2 regions of the Blautia sp. AF19-1 genome follow, and region 1 is predicted to be linked to the other one. Evidence: predicted binding sites of a transcription regulator. Region 1 holds the regulator's gene; the other holds the start of a gene.
The links. Region 1 encodes HrcA, which represses chaperone genes, less so after heat shock. Its sites were predicted from a motif close to TGTTAGCACTCNNNNNNNNNGAGTGCTAACA; they were not measured.
Positions count from the first base shown of each region.

Region 2: a site for HrcA is predicted at 5,733-5,763, ahead of htpG (molecular chaperone HtpG). Genes of this name have one in related genera too.

Region 1 is NZ_QUGQ01000020.1:64,150-72,134, forward strand. It holds gene dnaJ (molecular chaperone DnaJ) at 1-1,163, opposite strand, end outside; gene dnaK (molecular chaperone DnaK) at 1,408-3,285, opposite strand; gene grpE (nucleotide exchange factor GrpE) at 3,352-3,963, opposite strand; gene hrcA (heat-inducible transcriptional repressor HrcA) at 4,013-5,071, opposite strand; gene DWX26_RS13160 (helix-turn-helix domain-containing protein) at 5,356-5,574, shown strand; gene DWX26_RS13165 (hypothetical protein) at 5,652-6,017, opposite strand; gene DWX26_RS13170 (helix-turn-helix domain-containing protein) at 6,190-6,408, shown strand; gene uvrB (excinuclease ABC subunit UvrB) at 6,607-7,985, opposite strand, start outside.
Region 2 is NZ_QUGQ01000015.1:38,814-46,798, forward strand. It holds gene ilvN (acetolactate synthase small subunit) at 1-381, shown strand, start outside; gene DWX26_RS16895 (hypothetical protein) at 400-603, shown strand; gene DWX26_RS10965 (LrgB family protein) at 729-1,421, opposite strand; gene DWX26_RS10970 (CidA/LrgA family protein) at 1,418-1,789, opposite strand; gene DWX26_RS10975 (Na+/H+ antiporter NhaC family protein) at 2,013-3,338, opposite strand; gene htpG (molecular chaperone HtpG) at 3,523-5,598, opposite strand; gene DWX26_RS10985 (TetR-like C-terminal domain-containing protein) at 5,942-6,508, shown strand; gene DWX26_RS10990 (oleate hydratase) at 6,728-7,985, shown strand, end outside.

The DNA.
Region 1 (7,985 bases):
CCTTTTTTCTTCTTCGGCTGCTCTGCAGTTTCGCCGTCGGCTGCTTTTTCTTCTGCTGCCGGGCGGTTTCCGCAGGCTTCGTCGAAGGCGCGGAGGGCTTCTTTTGCTTTCTCATTCAGTTTCGTCGGAGTCTGGACTACGAGTGTTACGTAGTGATCACCGCGCACATTGCTGTTGCGAAGGGACGGAACACCTTTTCCCTTCAGACGGATCTTCGTATCGGTCTGGGTTCCCGGTTTTACAGTGTAGAGAACGTCTCCGTCAACGGTGCTTATCTTCACATCGCCGCCGAGTGCTGCCTGCGCAAATGTAATCGGTGCGGTAGAGAAGATGTTCATATCCTGTCTCTGGAAGATCGGATGACGGGTTACCTGAACCTCGACAAGCAGATCTCCTCTTGGTCCACCGTTTACACCCGGCTCGCCTTTTTCACGGATCCGGATACTCTGTCCATCGTCGATTCCAGCCGGAATGTTGACCTGAATGCGTTTTCTGCTGGATGTATAGCCCGTGCCGTGGCATGCGGTACATTTATCGCGAATGATCTTTCCGGTTCCGTTACAATCCGGACAGGTCGTCACGTTTCTCACAGAACCGAACATGGTCTGCTGTGTGTACGTAATCTGACCAGTTCCGTTACATTTGGAGCATGTCTCCGGTGAAGTTCCTGGTTTTGCGCCGGTTCCGTGGCACGTTGTACAGGTATCCTTCAGGTTGATCTCGAGCTCTTTCTGGCATCCGAAAACAGCTTCCTCAAACGTAATGTGGACAACAGCGCGGAGGTTTGCTCCCTTCATCGGTCCATTGTTTGCTCTTCTTCTGCTTCCGCCGCCACCGAACAGGTCGCCGAAAATATCGCCGAAGATATCACCCATATCTCCGCCGCCAAAGTCGAAGCCGCCGAATCCGCCGGCTCCTGCTCCTCCGCCGCCGTTTTCAAATGCAGCGTGGCCAAACTGATCGTACTGACGCCGTTTGTCCGGATCGCTCAGCACGCCATAGGCCTCTGTTGCCTCTTTAAATTTTGCTTCGGCCTCTTTGTCTCCCGGGTTCATATCCGGATGATACTTCTTTGCCAGTTTACGGTATGCTTTTTTCAAGGTTGCATCGTCCGCTCCGCGGTCTACACCAAGCACCTCATAATAATCTCTTTTTTCTGCCATTTATGTTCACCTTTTTCATTTCTGTTTCGCAAAATACTGTTTCAGCATCTGTTTATGCCCAAACATATTTTACTATAACACATGTCAAAGGACAATGCCAGTACTTCCGCAAAAGCAAACGGCTGTCCTGTCCATCGACATAAATACAGGGGGCGGAATCGGATCCGTCCCCCGTAAATACCAGCCTCACAGGGCCCTTTCTGTATCTTATTTATTGTTTCAACTCACAGTCGGGTCTGATTTGTTAAACCTCTTTGTAGTCAGCGTCTACGACATCGTCGTCATGGCCGCCTGCTGCTCCGGCATTTCCCATATCCGGGCCTGCACCTGCTGCTCCAGCACCAGCGCCTGCTGCTCCGCCCTGCTGCTCATACAGTTTTGCAAACAGTTTCTGAGCGCTTGTCATCAGTTTTTCCTGAGCTGCTTTCAGATCAGCTACCTGTGCATCGGTCATCTCTTCCGGATTGCATTTTGCAATGAGATCTTTCAGTGCGTTCAGGTCAGCTTCTACTGCTGTTTTGTCGTTTGCATCAAGCTTGTCGCCGACTTCCTCGATTGCTTTCTCGGTCTGGAATACCATGGAGTCTGCATCGTTTCTTGCGTCGATTGCTTCTTTTCGTTTCTTATCCTGAGCCTCGAACTCAGCAGCTTCTTTGACTGCTTTGTCGATCTCGCTGTCGGACATGTTAGAGCCTGCGGTGATGGTGATGTGCTGCTCTTTTCCTGTTCCCAGGTCTTTTGCAGATACATTTACGATACCGTTGGCATCGATATCAAAGGTAACCTCGATCTGCGGAACGCCTCTTCTTGCTGGCGGAATTCCATCCAGACGGAACTGGCCGAGGGATTTGTTGTCCTTCGCGAACTGACGCTCACCCTGTACTACGTTGATATCTACTGCTGTCTGGTTATCTGCTGCTGTTGAGAAGATCTGGCTCTTCTTGGTCGGGATTGTGGTGTTACGCTCGATCAGACGAGTTGCAATACCTCCCATGGTCTCGATGGACAGAGACAGTGGAGTTACATCCAGAAGAAGGATATCGCCTGCGCCGGCGTCTCCTGCAAGTTTACCACCCTGTACGGAAGCACCAAGTGCTACGCACTCATCCGGGTTCAGGCTCTTGCTCGGCTCGTGTCCGGTCAGCTGTCTTACTTTATCCTGTACAGCCGGGATACGGGTAGATCCGCCTACCAGAAGGACTTTGGAAAGCTCGGATGCCTGAAGGCCTGCATCAGAAAGTGCTCTCTGTACCGGCTCTGCGGTTTTCTCTACCAGGTCGTGGGTCAGCTCATCGAATTTAGCCTTTGTCAGGTTCATATCGAGATGTTTCGGGCCATCTGCGGTTGCAGTGATGAACGGCAGGTTGATGTTGGTTGTAGTTGCGCTGGAAAGCTCTTTCTTTGCTTTCTCTGCTGCTTCTCTGATTCTCTGCAGAGCCATTTTATCATTGGAAAGATCTACGCCTTCCTGTTTCTTGAACTCAGCAAGGATATAATCTGTTACTTTCTGGTCGAAGTCATCGCCGCCCAGACGGTTGTTTCCTGCTGTGGAAAGAACTTCGATAACGCCGTCACCGATCTCGATGATGGAAACATCGAAAGTACCACCGCCAAGGTCGTATACCATGATCTTCTGCTCATTTTCGTTGTCCAGTCCGTATGCCAGAGCTGCTGCGGTAGGCTCGTTGATGATACGTTTTACATCAAGACCTGCGATTTTACCGGCATCTTTGGTTGCCTGACGCTGTGCGTCATTGAAGTAAGCCGGAACTGTGATAACTGCTTCTGTTACTTTCTCACCAAGGTAGTTCTCTGCATCACCTTTCAGTTTCTGAAGAATCATAGCGGAGATCTCCTGCGGAGAGTATTTCTTTCCTTCGATGTCTACTTTATAGTCAGTACCCATCTCACGTTTGATAGAACGGATGGTTCTGTCTGCGTTTGTTACAGCCTGACGTTTTGCCGGCTCGCCGACCAGACGGTCACCTGTTTTTGTGAATGCTACGATAGATGGAGTTGTTCTTTCACCCTCTGCGTTTGCGATAACGGTTGGTTTTCCACCTTCCATAACGGCTACACAGCTGTTTGTTGTTCCTAAGTCAATACCAATAATTTTGCCCATTGTTGTTTCCTCCTCAATGAATTATGCTAAAAAATGGTTTAATTTCTATTTATTTATCTTCAAGGCTTAATTAGCCACCTTGACCATACTGTGACGGACTACGGAACCTTTGTACATGTAGCCCTTCAGGAACTCTTCTACGACGATGTTCTCGCCGGCTTCCTCATCCTCCACATGCATCACTGCGTTGTGCAGGTTCGGATCGAATTCCTTTCCAACGGCCTCGATCACGGTTACACCGAGTTCATCGAGTGCTGTGGTAAACTGTTTGTATACTTTATTCATGCCGTCTGCGAACGGATCTTCCTCCGGGTTTTCCACCGTTGCAAGTCCGCGCTCGAAGCTGTCAACAACCGGAAGAATCTTCTCGATGATGTCTTTTGCTCCAATGGCATACATATTTGCTTTTTCTTTTTCGGTGCGTTTGCGGAAGTTATCGAACTCTGCCATCTGACGGGTCAGGCGGTCAGTCAGCTCTTCGATTTTCTCATCTTTTTTATCTTTTTTCTTTTTGAAGAACTTTCGTTCTTTGCCATCCTCAGCAGTTTCTTCTGCAGCTTCCGCTTCTTTTGCCTCTGCTGCTTTCTTTGCTTCTTCCTGCTCCGCAGCCGGTTCGGTTTCCGGCAGATCGGTCTCTGCTCCGGTTTCTTTTTCCATCTCGCGTGTAGGTTCTTCCATGGTTTCCTCTTTCTTTCTATTTTCTTCGCTCACTGATCATTCCACCTTTCTACTCACCTGTGTCCGGCTTTTTGAAGACGGCGTCCAGTTGAACTTTTAATGTTTTCAGGTTATCTACCACATTTTCGTAATCCATCCGCTTTGGTCCCACGATACCGATTGTTCCGCGCATACCGTTTCCCATATCGTATGTGGTGGTGACCACGCTGCAGTCCCGTAAGGGTTCCATCGAAGATTCATTTCCGATGTATACCTGAATACCGGTATTTTCCTCTCCGTCCTGCTCCTCGGCAGCTCCTTTGATCATATCGACCAGTTTCTGCCGTTCCTCGAATGTGGAGATCAGCTGGCTGGCTTTGCTGCTGTCGGAAAGCTCAGGGTACTTGAAAATGTTGGTTGCGCCGCTGGTGTACACCGGCACATCTTCTTCGCTGACTGCGATGGCTTCCGCTACGGTATCGACCACTTTGCTGATGATGCCGGAGTGGATGCCTGCCTGCTCTTTCATCTTCTTGATCATGCCAAGATTGATTTCTTCAATGGTCAGGCCATTGAGCTGTGTGTTCAGAAGCAGGTTCAGCTTTAATATCTGTTCATCGTTGATGGTCTCGTCGAGGTCAATCATCTGGTTTTTCACCAGGTTGCCTTCTACGACGATGACGGCCAGGAGCTGCTCTTCATTGACTTTTGAGAGCTGGATGAATTTCACTTTATTTCTGTGATATTCCGGTCCTGTAATCAACGTTGCATAGTTGGTAGATGAAGCGAGGACTTTGACAACCTGCTGCAGAACTTTTTCCATTCGGTCTGTTTTTTCAATGACCATGTTTTTGATGTCTGCAACTTCCTGTTCTTTTTCCCGCATCAGCTCATCTACATAGAGGCGGTAGCCTTTATCGGAAGGAATGCGTCCTGCGGAAGTGTGGGGCTGTAAGATGTAACCCATCTCTTCCAGATCGGACATTTCATTCCGGATTGTGGCGGAGCTTAAATTCAAATCCGTGTATTTGGAAATCGTTCTTGAGCCGACCGGCTCGCCCGTTTCCAGATACGTCTGGATGATCGCTTTTAATATTTTTCTTTTTCTTTCATCCAATTCTGTATCCACTAAGATAAGCTCCTTCCTGTTGTATAGTCCTGTTAGCACTCGTTTCAGTGGAGTGCTAACATCTATGCTCTTAAGATAGCACTCTGCCTTTTGTTTGTCAACACCTTTTCCCGGTTTTTCTATGAAGAAATTGTGAAAAAAGTATAAACCGTTTTCTTTCTGAAAAGGAATCTGACTTTTCTTTTTTATTGCATTCTACTGTTTCAAAGGCGCTATAGCCGTATGGTAGGATTCTGCCATTTTAATACGACCATTTAGTAGCATTTTCTCAGAGGTGATGAATCATGAAATATCAGAGACTGGAGGATCTGCGCACGGACCACGATCTGACGATCCGCCAGGTTGCCGACTATCTCGGCTGCAACCGCGATGTGTATACCCGATATGAAAAAGGCGTCCGGCAACTGCCGATCTCCATTGCCATCCGTCTGGCGGAGCTGTATCAGGTCAGTCTGGATTATCTGGTCGGCATCAGCGATGAGAAGCGGCCGTATGGATCCTGACTTTCCGGTGTCTCCGCCGCAGCAAAAGCAGGAGGACAGTTTTTCTTTTCCCTGTCCTCCCTGTTTTGCTTTTTCGTTTACAGATTCTGCAGATATTCCATCATCCGCGTTTCGCTGAGTTTCCATCCGTCCGGCTCCCCGCAGAGATACAGCGTAAAATGCCCGCACGGGACTCCGTTTTCCAGGTGGATGCCGGTATACAGTTCTACAATGAGGAGTTCTTCTGCTTTTTCTTCATATATATTAGTGATCTGATAGATGCGCTCTCCCTTTTCGTCCACCGGCCATTCTTTCTTCAGCACATCCCTCAGACGGCTCTCCTGCCCCTGCGCTTCGCATTCTTCCTCCCGGCTGATCATTTTTTCAAACGCTTCCGGCGTCTCCATCCGTTCCACTATATTCTGGACAAAATCTTCTATTTCTATTCTTTCTGCTTTTCCCATTCGTTCCCCCATTTCTGCCGTACATATTTTTCTGTTTTCTGCACAGGCTGTCTTCACCCGCCGTTTCTCTCTCCCGCCCTATTCTCCAATTTGCGACCATATGATCTGATTTAACTTTGTCCATCCAACCGTTTGGTAGTATGGGTTTGAATCTGAAAGGATGGTACAACGTATGAAATACCAGAGAATTGAAGATATGCGGATCGATCAGGATCTCACCATCAAAGAGATTTCTGCCCTGCTCGAATGCAACCGCGACGTCTATTCCCGCTACGAAAAAGGAATCCGCGACATCCCGATCGACTATGTGATCCGACTTGCACGGTTCTATGACTGCTCGGTCGACTATCTGCTGAGTGTCTCCAGTAAAAAGAGAAAATTCGGCGATTAATTTTTTTATTGTTGTCTTTTTTATTTTTGTGTTTTTCGTTTTGATGCGACCGTTTGGTCGTATTTTATATTATAATGGTATTCTTATTTTGCGTCAATTCTGAACAAGAAGGAATCAAAATCGGACGCAAAAAAAGCGTGCCGGAAAGTTTTCTGTCGCTTTTCCGGCACGCTTTTTTTCATGCTCTTTTCTTCTTTTTTATTCTTCCATGTCATCCAGGCTCTTCTTCAGTGTGATCATTTTGTCACGCAGCTCGGCGGCCATTTCGAAGTTGAGTTCGGCGGCAGCGGCTTTCATCTGTTTCTGTACCTGGCCGATCAGTTTTTCCAGTTCTTCGCGGCTCATGGACTCCGGGTCTTTTTCCATCTTTTCTTCTGTCTTTGCCACTTCTTTCGAAATGCTGATGAGATCGCGGACGGCTTTTTTGATGGTGGTCGGAGTGATGCCGTGTTCTTTGTTGTAGGCTTCCTGCAGGGCACGGCGGCGCTTCGTCTCGTCGATCGCGAGTCGCATGGAATCGGTCATCACATCGGCGTACATGATAACATGGCCCTCGCTGTTTCGCGCGGCACGGCCGATGGTCTGGATCAGGGAGGTTTCGGAACGCAGGAAACCTTCTTTATCGGCATCCAGGATCGCCACGAGTGTGATTTCCGGGATGTCGAGACCCTCACGCAGAAGGTTGATACCGACGAGCACATCGAAGACATCGAGACGCATATCACGGATGATCTCGGTCCGTTCCAGGGTGTCGATATCGGAGTGCAGGTAGCGCACGCGGATGCCGGCCTCTTTCATATAGTCGGTCAGATCCTCTGCCATACGCTTCGTCAGCGTCGTCACGAGAACTTTGTTGTGTTTTTCAGTTTCTTTCTTTACTTCCGAAATCAGATCGTCGATCTGTCCCTCCACCGGGCGCACCTCGACATCCGGGTCGAGAAGGCCGGTCGGGCGGATGATCTGTTCAGCGCGCAGCAGCTCGTGGTCTGCCTCGTAGTCGCCCGGCGTGGCAGATACGAAGAGGATCTGATCGATCCGGTCCTCGAACTCGCCGAAGTTCAACGGGCGGTTGTCTTTTGCGGACGGCAGACGGAATCCATAGTCCACCAGCGTCGATTTCCGCGACTGGTCGCCGGCATACATGCTGCGGATCTGCGGAACAGTCTTATGCGACTCATCCACGATGATGAGGAAATCATCTCCGAAATAGTCCATCAGTGTGTAGGGCGGCTCGCCTGGCTTTAATCCGGAGAGGTAACGCGAATAGTTTTCGATGCCGGAACAGATGCCGGTTTCTTTGAGCATCTCAATATCGAAATTGGTCCGCTCCTCGATGCGCTGGGCCTCGATCAGTTTTCCCTCGTGCTTGAAGAACTTCACCTGCTCTTCCATATCCTTTTCAATCTCGCCTGTTGCTTTCAGGATCGTGTCCATCGGCACAACGTAGTGGGAGGCAGGAAAGATTGCGATGTGGTTCAGTTCACATAAGATTTCACCCGTCAGCGTATCGATCTGCACCAGACGGTCAATCTCATCCCCGAAGAACTCGACGCGCACCGCCTTGTCCGTCTCCTCCG
Region 2 (7,985 bases), on a different contig from region 1:
GAGGACCCGACCGTATCGCGTATGACGATCGCCACGGTCAGTGACGATGAGACGTTTGAGCAGATCAAAAAACAGCTGAACCGCATGGTCGAGGTCATCAAAGTCATCGACTTCACCGACGTGTTTGTGCGCATGAAAGAGATTCTGTATATCAAGGTATTCAACTGCAGCGCAGCTGACAAAGTCGAGCTGTTCCAGATCGCTGAGACGTTCAAGGCGAAGGTCATCGACTACGGAAAAGACAGCCTGCTGCTCGAGTTTGTCCAGACGGCGACGAAAAACGATGCAGTTGTGAAGCTGATGAAAGAGGAATTCAGCAAGATCGAAGTCGTGCGCGGCGGAAGCGTCGGTATCGAGTCGATCAATGTGATGGAGCGGTAAAAGAGAGGACGTTTTTGCGTGAACGAAAAGAGTATTACCACAATTACGTTAAAAAAGATTAATAAGAAAAGTGTGTATCAGTACATCTATGAGCACCGCCAGACGGCGAAGCAGCAGATTGTGCAGGATCTGACGATGGGGCTTTCGATGCACAGCGGAACGCTCGAGCATATCTGCATCGACCCGGAAGGGCCGGAGTGCTACTGCGCTTCTTTTTATTGAAGCGTTTCTGCAGTCGGAATTTTAATTTTTAGTTATAGAATTTCAGGGATAGAAAATCCGGGAACGGAAAGTTTTACATTGCTTTCCATTCCCGGATTTTTTCTGCTTTTTATCAGTGTTCGTTTTTAGATAAACATCGCATAAATCGACGCTCCGACCACAGTCAGAATACCTGCAACTGCAATCGAAAGGCTGCTCATCGCGCCCTCGACATCGCCCATCTCCATGGCCTTCGCCGTACCGATCGCATGGGAGGCCGATCCGATACTGATGCCCTTTGCAATCGGCTCCTCAATGTGAAACAGCTTGCAGAGCGTCTCCGCCAGCATATTTCCCAGCACACCCGTGATGATGATAACGGCAACCGTGATCGTCACCGCACCGCCGAGCTCTTCCGAAACACCCATGCCGATGGCCGTTGTGATGGATTTCGGCAGCAGTGTTACATACATTTTATGATTCAGATTGAAGATCAGCGCCAGCGCGAGAACCACGGTAAGGCTCGTCAGCACGCCGGAGAGAATACCGGCGAGGATGGCTTTGATATTCTTTTTCAATGCCTCCATCTGCTCATACAGCGGAATCGCAAGGCAGACCGTTGCAGGAGTCAGCAGATAGCTCAAGTATTTTGCACCGTCATTATAATTCTGATAATCGATATCGAAAACAGCAAGGAATACAATGACGACTGCAATGGAAATCAGCAGCGGATTGAAAATCGGAAGCCCAAATTTTTTCTTTAACAGCATGCCGAGCTCATACGCCAGAAGGCTGATGACAACGCCGAAAAATGCAGATTCACAGAACATATTTGTCATTTTGCGTCCCCTCCTTTGTGTTTCTTTTCCAGCCGGATGACCGCCTGTGTCACGCGTCCGGACACAACCATAACGACGATGGTGCTGACGAGCGTAATCACGAGAACCGGAACGAGAACGGCTTTTAATTCACCCCAGGATTCCATCAGGCCGACGCCCGCCGGAATGAACATGACCGGCATGATCTCAATCATAAACTTGCCTGCGTCCTCGACGGCATCAAGTTTTAATGCCCCCGTCATCAGAAGCGCCAGCATCAGCACAAGACCGTAGATACTTGCCGGAATCGGAAGCGGCAGCACGGCGTGCAGGATTTCTCCGACGAACGAAACCGCCATAATTACAAGGAACTGTCTTAATAATTTCACTTTTTCTGTTGTCCTTTCTCCCCATAACCCACATAACATCACTCCTTCTCAATGTCACGACCCCGATTATACTACCCGCATAAAAGAATTTCAACCGTAAATGTTACTGCAATTTTGGCGATTTTTGCCAAAAAAAGCAAAAAAATGCCCGCCAATCAAACGAAAAAGTGAAATCGGTGGGCATTTTAACATGATTTTTTGAGTTGATCCGATACGGAACTTTTTAAGCATTGCTTTCGGCATTTTTCCGATCCGGCAGAACGAAGATAAAGATCAGCGAACTGACAAGCAGCATGCCCGGATAGAAGAGGTTTGCCATGATTTCAAAGGCGGAGAGCTCATATCCCAGTTCATGCACCGCGGAAATCGCCACGAGCATCTGCGCGCCGTACGGCAGGATGCCCTGTGAGATGCAGGAGAAGGTATCGAGGAGCGATGCCGTTTTCCGTGGGGTGATGCCGTAGTCCTCGGACATCTGCTTTGCGATCGGGTTTGCCATGACGATCGCGACGGTGTTGTTTGCGGTCGCAATGTCGAGCAGCACGACGAGAATGCCGACACCGAGCTGGCCGCCCTTTTTTCCGCGGAAGATTTTGTGAATGGCACGAAGCAGGACAGTAAAGCCGCCGTTTTCCCGGATCAGCGCGCACATCGCAGCGACAAGAATCGCAACCATACATGTCTCAAACATACCCGAAGTGCCGCTTCCCATGCTGGAGAGCATATCCCAGAGCGTCGTCTGTCCCGTACCGAGCATGATAACGGCACCGGAAGCAATACCGATAAGGAGTACGACAAACACCTGAATGCCCGCGATGCCGCCGATCAGCACGAGCAGGTACGGAACCATCTGCAGCAGATGGTATTCGTGGACGATCGGTGTGCCCGGCGCCTGTCGGAAGGAGATTACAAGGATCAGCGCCAGCGCGGCAAGAGCAGCCGGGAGAGCGATCCAGAAGTTTTCGCGGAACTTGTCTTTCATCTCGCAGCCCTGTCCGTTGCAGGCGGCGATTGTCGTGTCGGAGATGAAGGAGAGGTTGTCGCCGAACATGGATCCGCCCATGACGGAGGCGACGCAGAGCGCCAGCGAAAAGCCGGAGGTCTCGGCAACAGCAGCGGCGATCGGCACGAGAAGCGTGATCGTTCCGACGGAGGTTCCCATGGCCGTGGAGACGAAGCAGGCAACGACAAAGAGCACAGCGACGGCATACTTTGCCGGAATCCAGGAGAGCATGAAATAGGCAACGCTTTCTGCACTGCTCCTTCCGACAACGCCGACAAACGTGCCTGCGGCGAGGAAGATCAGCAGCATTGTGATGATGTTTTTGTCCCCGATGCCCTGTCCCATGAGGGCGAGCTTTTCTTCAAACGGGACACTGCGGTTCTGCAGACAGGCGACGAGGATCGCTGCCAGAAACGCGACGACGATGGGGATGTTGTAGAAGCCCATCGGAATTTTTAAAATATACTCGGAATAAATGCCGAGCCCCAGATAAAACACCAGAAAAACGGCGATCGGGAGCAGGGCGGATGGCTTTCCTTTTTTCATAGAAATAAATACCAGACCTTTCGTGTGATTTTCCTTATTTTTCAATAGGGCGAATAGAATTATTCTATCATCTGGATCAGAAATCGTAAAGTAAAAAAGCAGGAAAAAACACGCCGGACATCTGGTAAATTCCAGAAATCCGGCGTGTTTTATAAGAGGTGCGTTTTGCTGTTCCTGTGCTTTATCATTTTGCAAGGAGCATCATAATCTGATTGCTTCTGCTTACGAATTTTGTCATCTCGTCCGGAGAGAGCGGTTTGTGGCTGATCATTGCCAGATCATACAGCTGCTCGCAGAACAGGGATGTGTTGTCGTTCTCGCCATTCTTCAGAATGTACTGAACGAGCGGATGTTTTGCATTCAGGATCAGGGTTTCCTGTCCGCCGAACATGGACGGATCCATGCCGGTCATGCCATACATCTTCATCATATCCTGCATCCGGCGGCTCTCCTCGGAAAGCGTTACCATGGAGGATACATTTTCGTCTTTCAGGTTCTCAACTTTGACGGTCAGGTCTTTCTTGTCGAGGACTTTGCGGAAGAGATCGGTCAGAGCATTTGTAGCGTCGGTCAGATCCTCACCAGACTCATCTTTCATATCGTTGGTCAGATCTGCATCGATGCGCTGGAAGGTTACATGCTCGTTGTAACGCTCTGCATGGGTGATGAAAGCGGAGTCGATGTTGTGTTTCAGGATGACAGCATCCATGCCCTGGCTGCGGAACATGTTGATGTACTGGCTCTGCTGAACTTCGTCGGTGACGTAGTAAACAGTCGTTTTTTCCGGCTCTTTCTTCTCGTCAGCGTTTTCCGTATTTTCGGTATTCTCCGTAGTTTCAGCCTTCTCCTCGGAGTTCTCTGCAGGAGCTTCTTCTTTCTTATTCTCGTTGATGCAGTCCTCAAGAGTCAGATATTTTCCGTCGATGTTCTTGAACAGAATATAGTCCATCATCTTCTTGGAGAATTTCTCGTCCTTGATGCATCCGTATTTGATGAATGGGTTGATATCATCCCAGTATTTCTCGTAATTCTCACGGTCGGTTTTGCACATGCCGGAGAGCTTGTCAGCGAATTTCTTGGAGATGTACTCGGAGATCTTCTTGACAAATCCATCGTTCTGCAGTGCGCTTCGGGATACGTTCAGCGGCAGATCCGGGCAGTCGATGACGCCTTTTAAGAGCATCAGGTATTCCGGAATGACTTCTTTGATGTTGTCGGCAATAAATACCTGGTTGTTGTACAGCTTGATGGTTCCCTCGATGGAATCGTACTCGGTGTTGATACGCGGGAAGTAGAGGATACCTTTGAGGTTGAACGGATAGTCCATGTTCAGGTGGATCCAGAACAGCGGCTCGCGGTAGTCGTTGAAGACTTTGCGGTAGAATTCTTTATAATCCTCATCGCTGCACTCGTTTGGATGTTTGGTCCACAGCGGGTGGATATCACTGATGGAAACCGGGCGTTTGTTGATTTTTACTTTCTCTTTTGCAGGAGAAACTTCAACCTGCTCTTTGGTGCCGTCTTCTTTTTCTTTCTCTTCGTATTTTGCGTCCTCGTGGATGTGCTCTACGACAACGTCGTCGTCTTTTAATTCGCTTTCATCGATGGTCTCGTATTCCTGCGGCGCGTTTGCTTTGGACAGGAAAATTTCAACCGGCATGAAGGAGCAGTATTTTTCCAGAACTTCGCGGACACGGTATTCGTTTGCGAATTCCAGGCAGTCCTCGTTCAGGAACAGAGTGATTTCGGTACCAACAGTTGTCTTGCTGCCCTCGGACATATCGTACTCGGTGCTTCCGTCACAGGTCCAGTGTACCGGGGTGGATCCTTCTTTATAAGAAAGAGAATCGATGTGAACTTCATCTGCTACCATGAAAGCAGAGTAGAAACCAAGACCGAAGTGGCCGATCATCTGATCTGAATTCGTTTTGTCTTTGTATTTCTCCAGAAATTCGGTAGCGCCGGAGAAGGCGATCTGGGTAATATATTCTTCGACTTCGTCTGCGGTCATACCGATACCGTTATCGATGAATTTTAAGGTTTTCTCATCCGGGTTTACAATCACCTGAATGGCTGCTTTGTAGTCATCCGGCAGAGTATATTCGCCCATGCCGTCGAGTTTTTTCAGTTTGGTGATGGCATCGCAGCCGTTGGAAACGAGCTCGCGGACGAAGATATCGTGGTCGGAATACATCCATTTTTTGATAATCGGGAAAATATTGTCGCTGTTGATTGAAAGATTTCCATGTTTCGCACTCATGAGAAACACACTCCTTTTCTTATAAAAATATTTTGATCCAGCAAAGCGGGGATATCATGCTTTTTTAGATGTCTGCAGCTTTTTTACTGCTCTGATAGTTATAGTAATACTGGCACAGGGAAAAGTCAAGGGAAAATTAGCACTCGAGAAAAAAGAGTGCTAACAGAACGACGGAAAGTATTGAATTTACTGGTATTACGGTACTTTCTAAACTTTTTGTAAAGTCTGATCAGAAGGGCTGCGCAGTTGTTTCTGGAGAATGGATATGCTACAATGAAAAAGCATAGAAGCGTTTCGAACAGAAAGATTCCGAGGGTACATAAAAGAAAAATGGAGGAAATACATGACAAATGCGACAAAGGCGGCGCTGGAAGCGTCATTAAAAAAGCTGCTTTTGAAAAAGCCGCTGGACAAAATTACGATCAACGATCTGACGACAGACTGCGGCATCAGCCGGATGGCGTTTTATTATCATTTTAAGGATATCTACGATCTTGTCGAATGGTCGTGCCTGGAGGATGCGACGCAGGCGCTGCAGGGGAAGAAAACGTATGAGACATGGCAGGAAGGCCTGCAGCAGATTTTTGAGGCAGTGCTCGAGAATAAACCATTTATTATGAATGTCTATCACTCTGTAAGCCGGGAGCAGATCGAAACATATCTCTTTCATCTGACGCACGATCTGCTGTACGGTGTCGTACAGGAAAAAGCAAAGGGAACCGGCATCTCCGAGGCGGATCAGAGTTTTATCGCAGATTTCTATAAGTATAGCTTTACCGGTGTCATGCTCGACTGGATCAAAGACGGAATGAAAGTGGATTACCATATGATTGCGGAAAAAATGCACCGCACGATGGAAGGAAATGTCGTCAATTCCATCCGAAATTTTGAAAAAAGAAATAAAATATAGTTACACTTTACAAAACAGGGCGGATGATAAAAATTTAATCATCCGCCCTGTTTTGTAAATGGAAAAGCGGGGAAAAATGAAGTAAGATTCAAATTGTCAACAGACAATGGCAACACAAATAGAAACTTGTAAAACAAAGAAAGCAGCATAACCTATACGAACCGGAAATTCGAAAAAACATTCCGGCAGTCGTATTTAGAAAAGAAAGGATGAACGTCTATGTCAAAAAAAGGATTAAAATTCGGAATCGCATCAGCAGCAGTCATCGGAGCTGGAGCAGCAGTGCTGCGGGCAAAAAACAAGAGTGAAGCAAAAAAAGCAGCGGAGACAACCACTGTAACATCAGAACCAAAGAATGATTACCGCAACACCGAGCGCGGAAAAGATAAGAAAAACAGCAAAGGCATTTATTACACCAACGGAAACTACGAAGCCTTCGCAAGACCGGAAAAACCGGAAGGCGTCGATGAGAAGAGCGCATACCTCGTAGGAAGCGGCCTCGCAGCCCTCGCAGCAGCGTGCTTCCTTGTAAGAGACGGCCAGATGAAAGGCGATCACATCCACATTCTGGAAGCCATGGACATCGCCGGCGGTGCCTGCGACGGTATCTACGATCCGACCCGCGGCTACATCATGAGAGGCGGCCGTGAGATGGAAAACCACTTCGAGTGCCTGTGGGATCTGTTCCACAGCATCCCGTCAATTGAGACACCTGGCGTATCCGTTCTCGACGAGTATTACTGGCTGAACAAAAAAGACCCGAACTACTCCCTGTGCCGTGCAACGAAGAACCGCGGCGAGGATGCCCATACCGACGGAAAGTTCAACCTGAGCCAGAAAGGCTGCATGGAGATCATGAAACTCTTCATGACAAGAGACGAGGATCTGTACGACAAGACGATCGAGGATGTTTTCGATGATGAAGTCTTCAATTCCACCTTCTGGCTGTACTGGAGAACGATGTTCGCATTTGAAAACTGGCATAGTGCACTGGAGATGAAGCTGTACTTCCAGCGGTTCATTCACCACATCGGCGGACTGCCGGACTTCTCCGCACTGAAATTCACGAAGTACAACCAGTATGAATCCCTGATTCTTCCGATGAAGAAATACCTCGAGGATGCCGGCGTAGACTTCCAGTTCAATACCGAAGTAACCAACGTTATCTTTGAAATCAACGATGGAAAGAAAGTAGCAAAAGCCATTGAGTGCAAGGTAAACGGTGTCGAGAAAGGCATCGTTCTCACCGAGAATGACCTCGTCTTCGTTACCAACGGAAGCTGCACCGAAGGCACGATCTACGGCGATCAGAACCATGCACCGAACGGTGATGCAGAGGTCCGCACGAGCGGCTGCTGGAGCCTGTGGAAAAACATTGCAAAACAGGATCCGTCCTTTGGACATCCGGAGAAATTCTGCTCCGATATTGCAAAGACAAACTGGGAATCCGCAACAATTACCACTCTCGACAATAAGA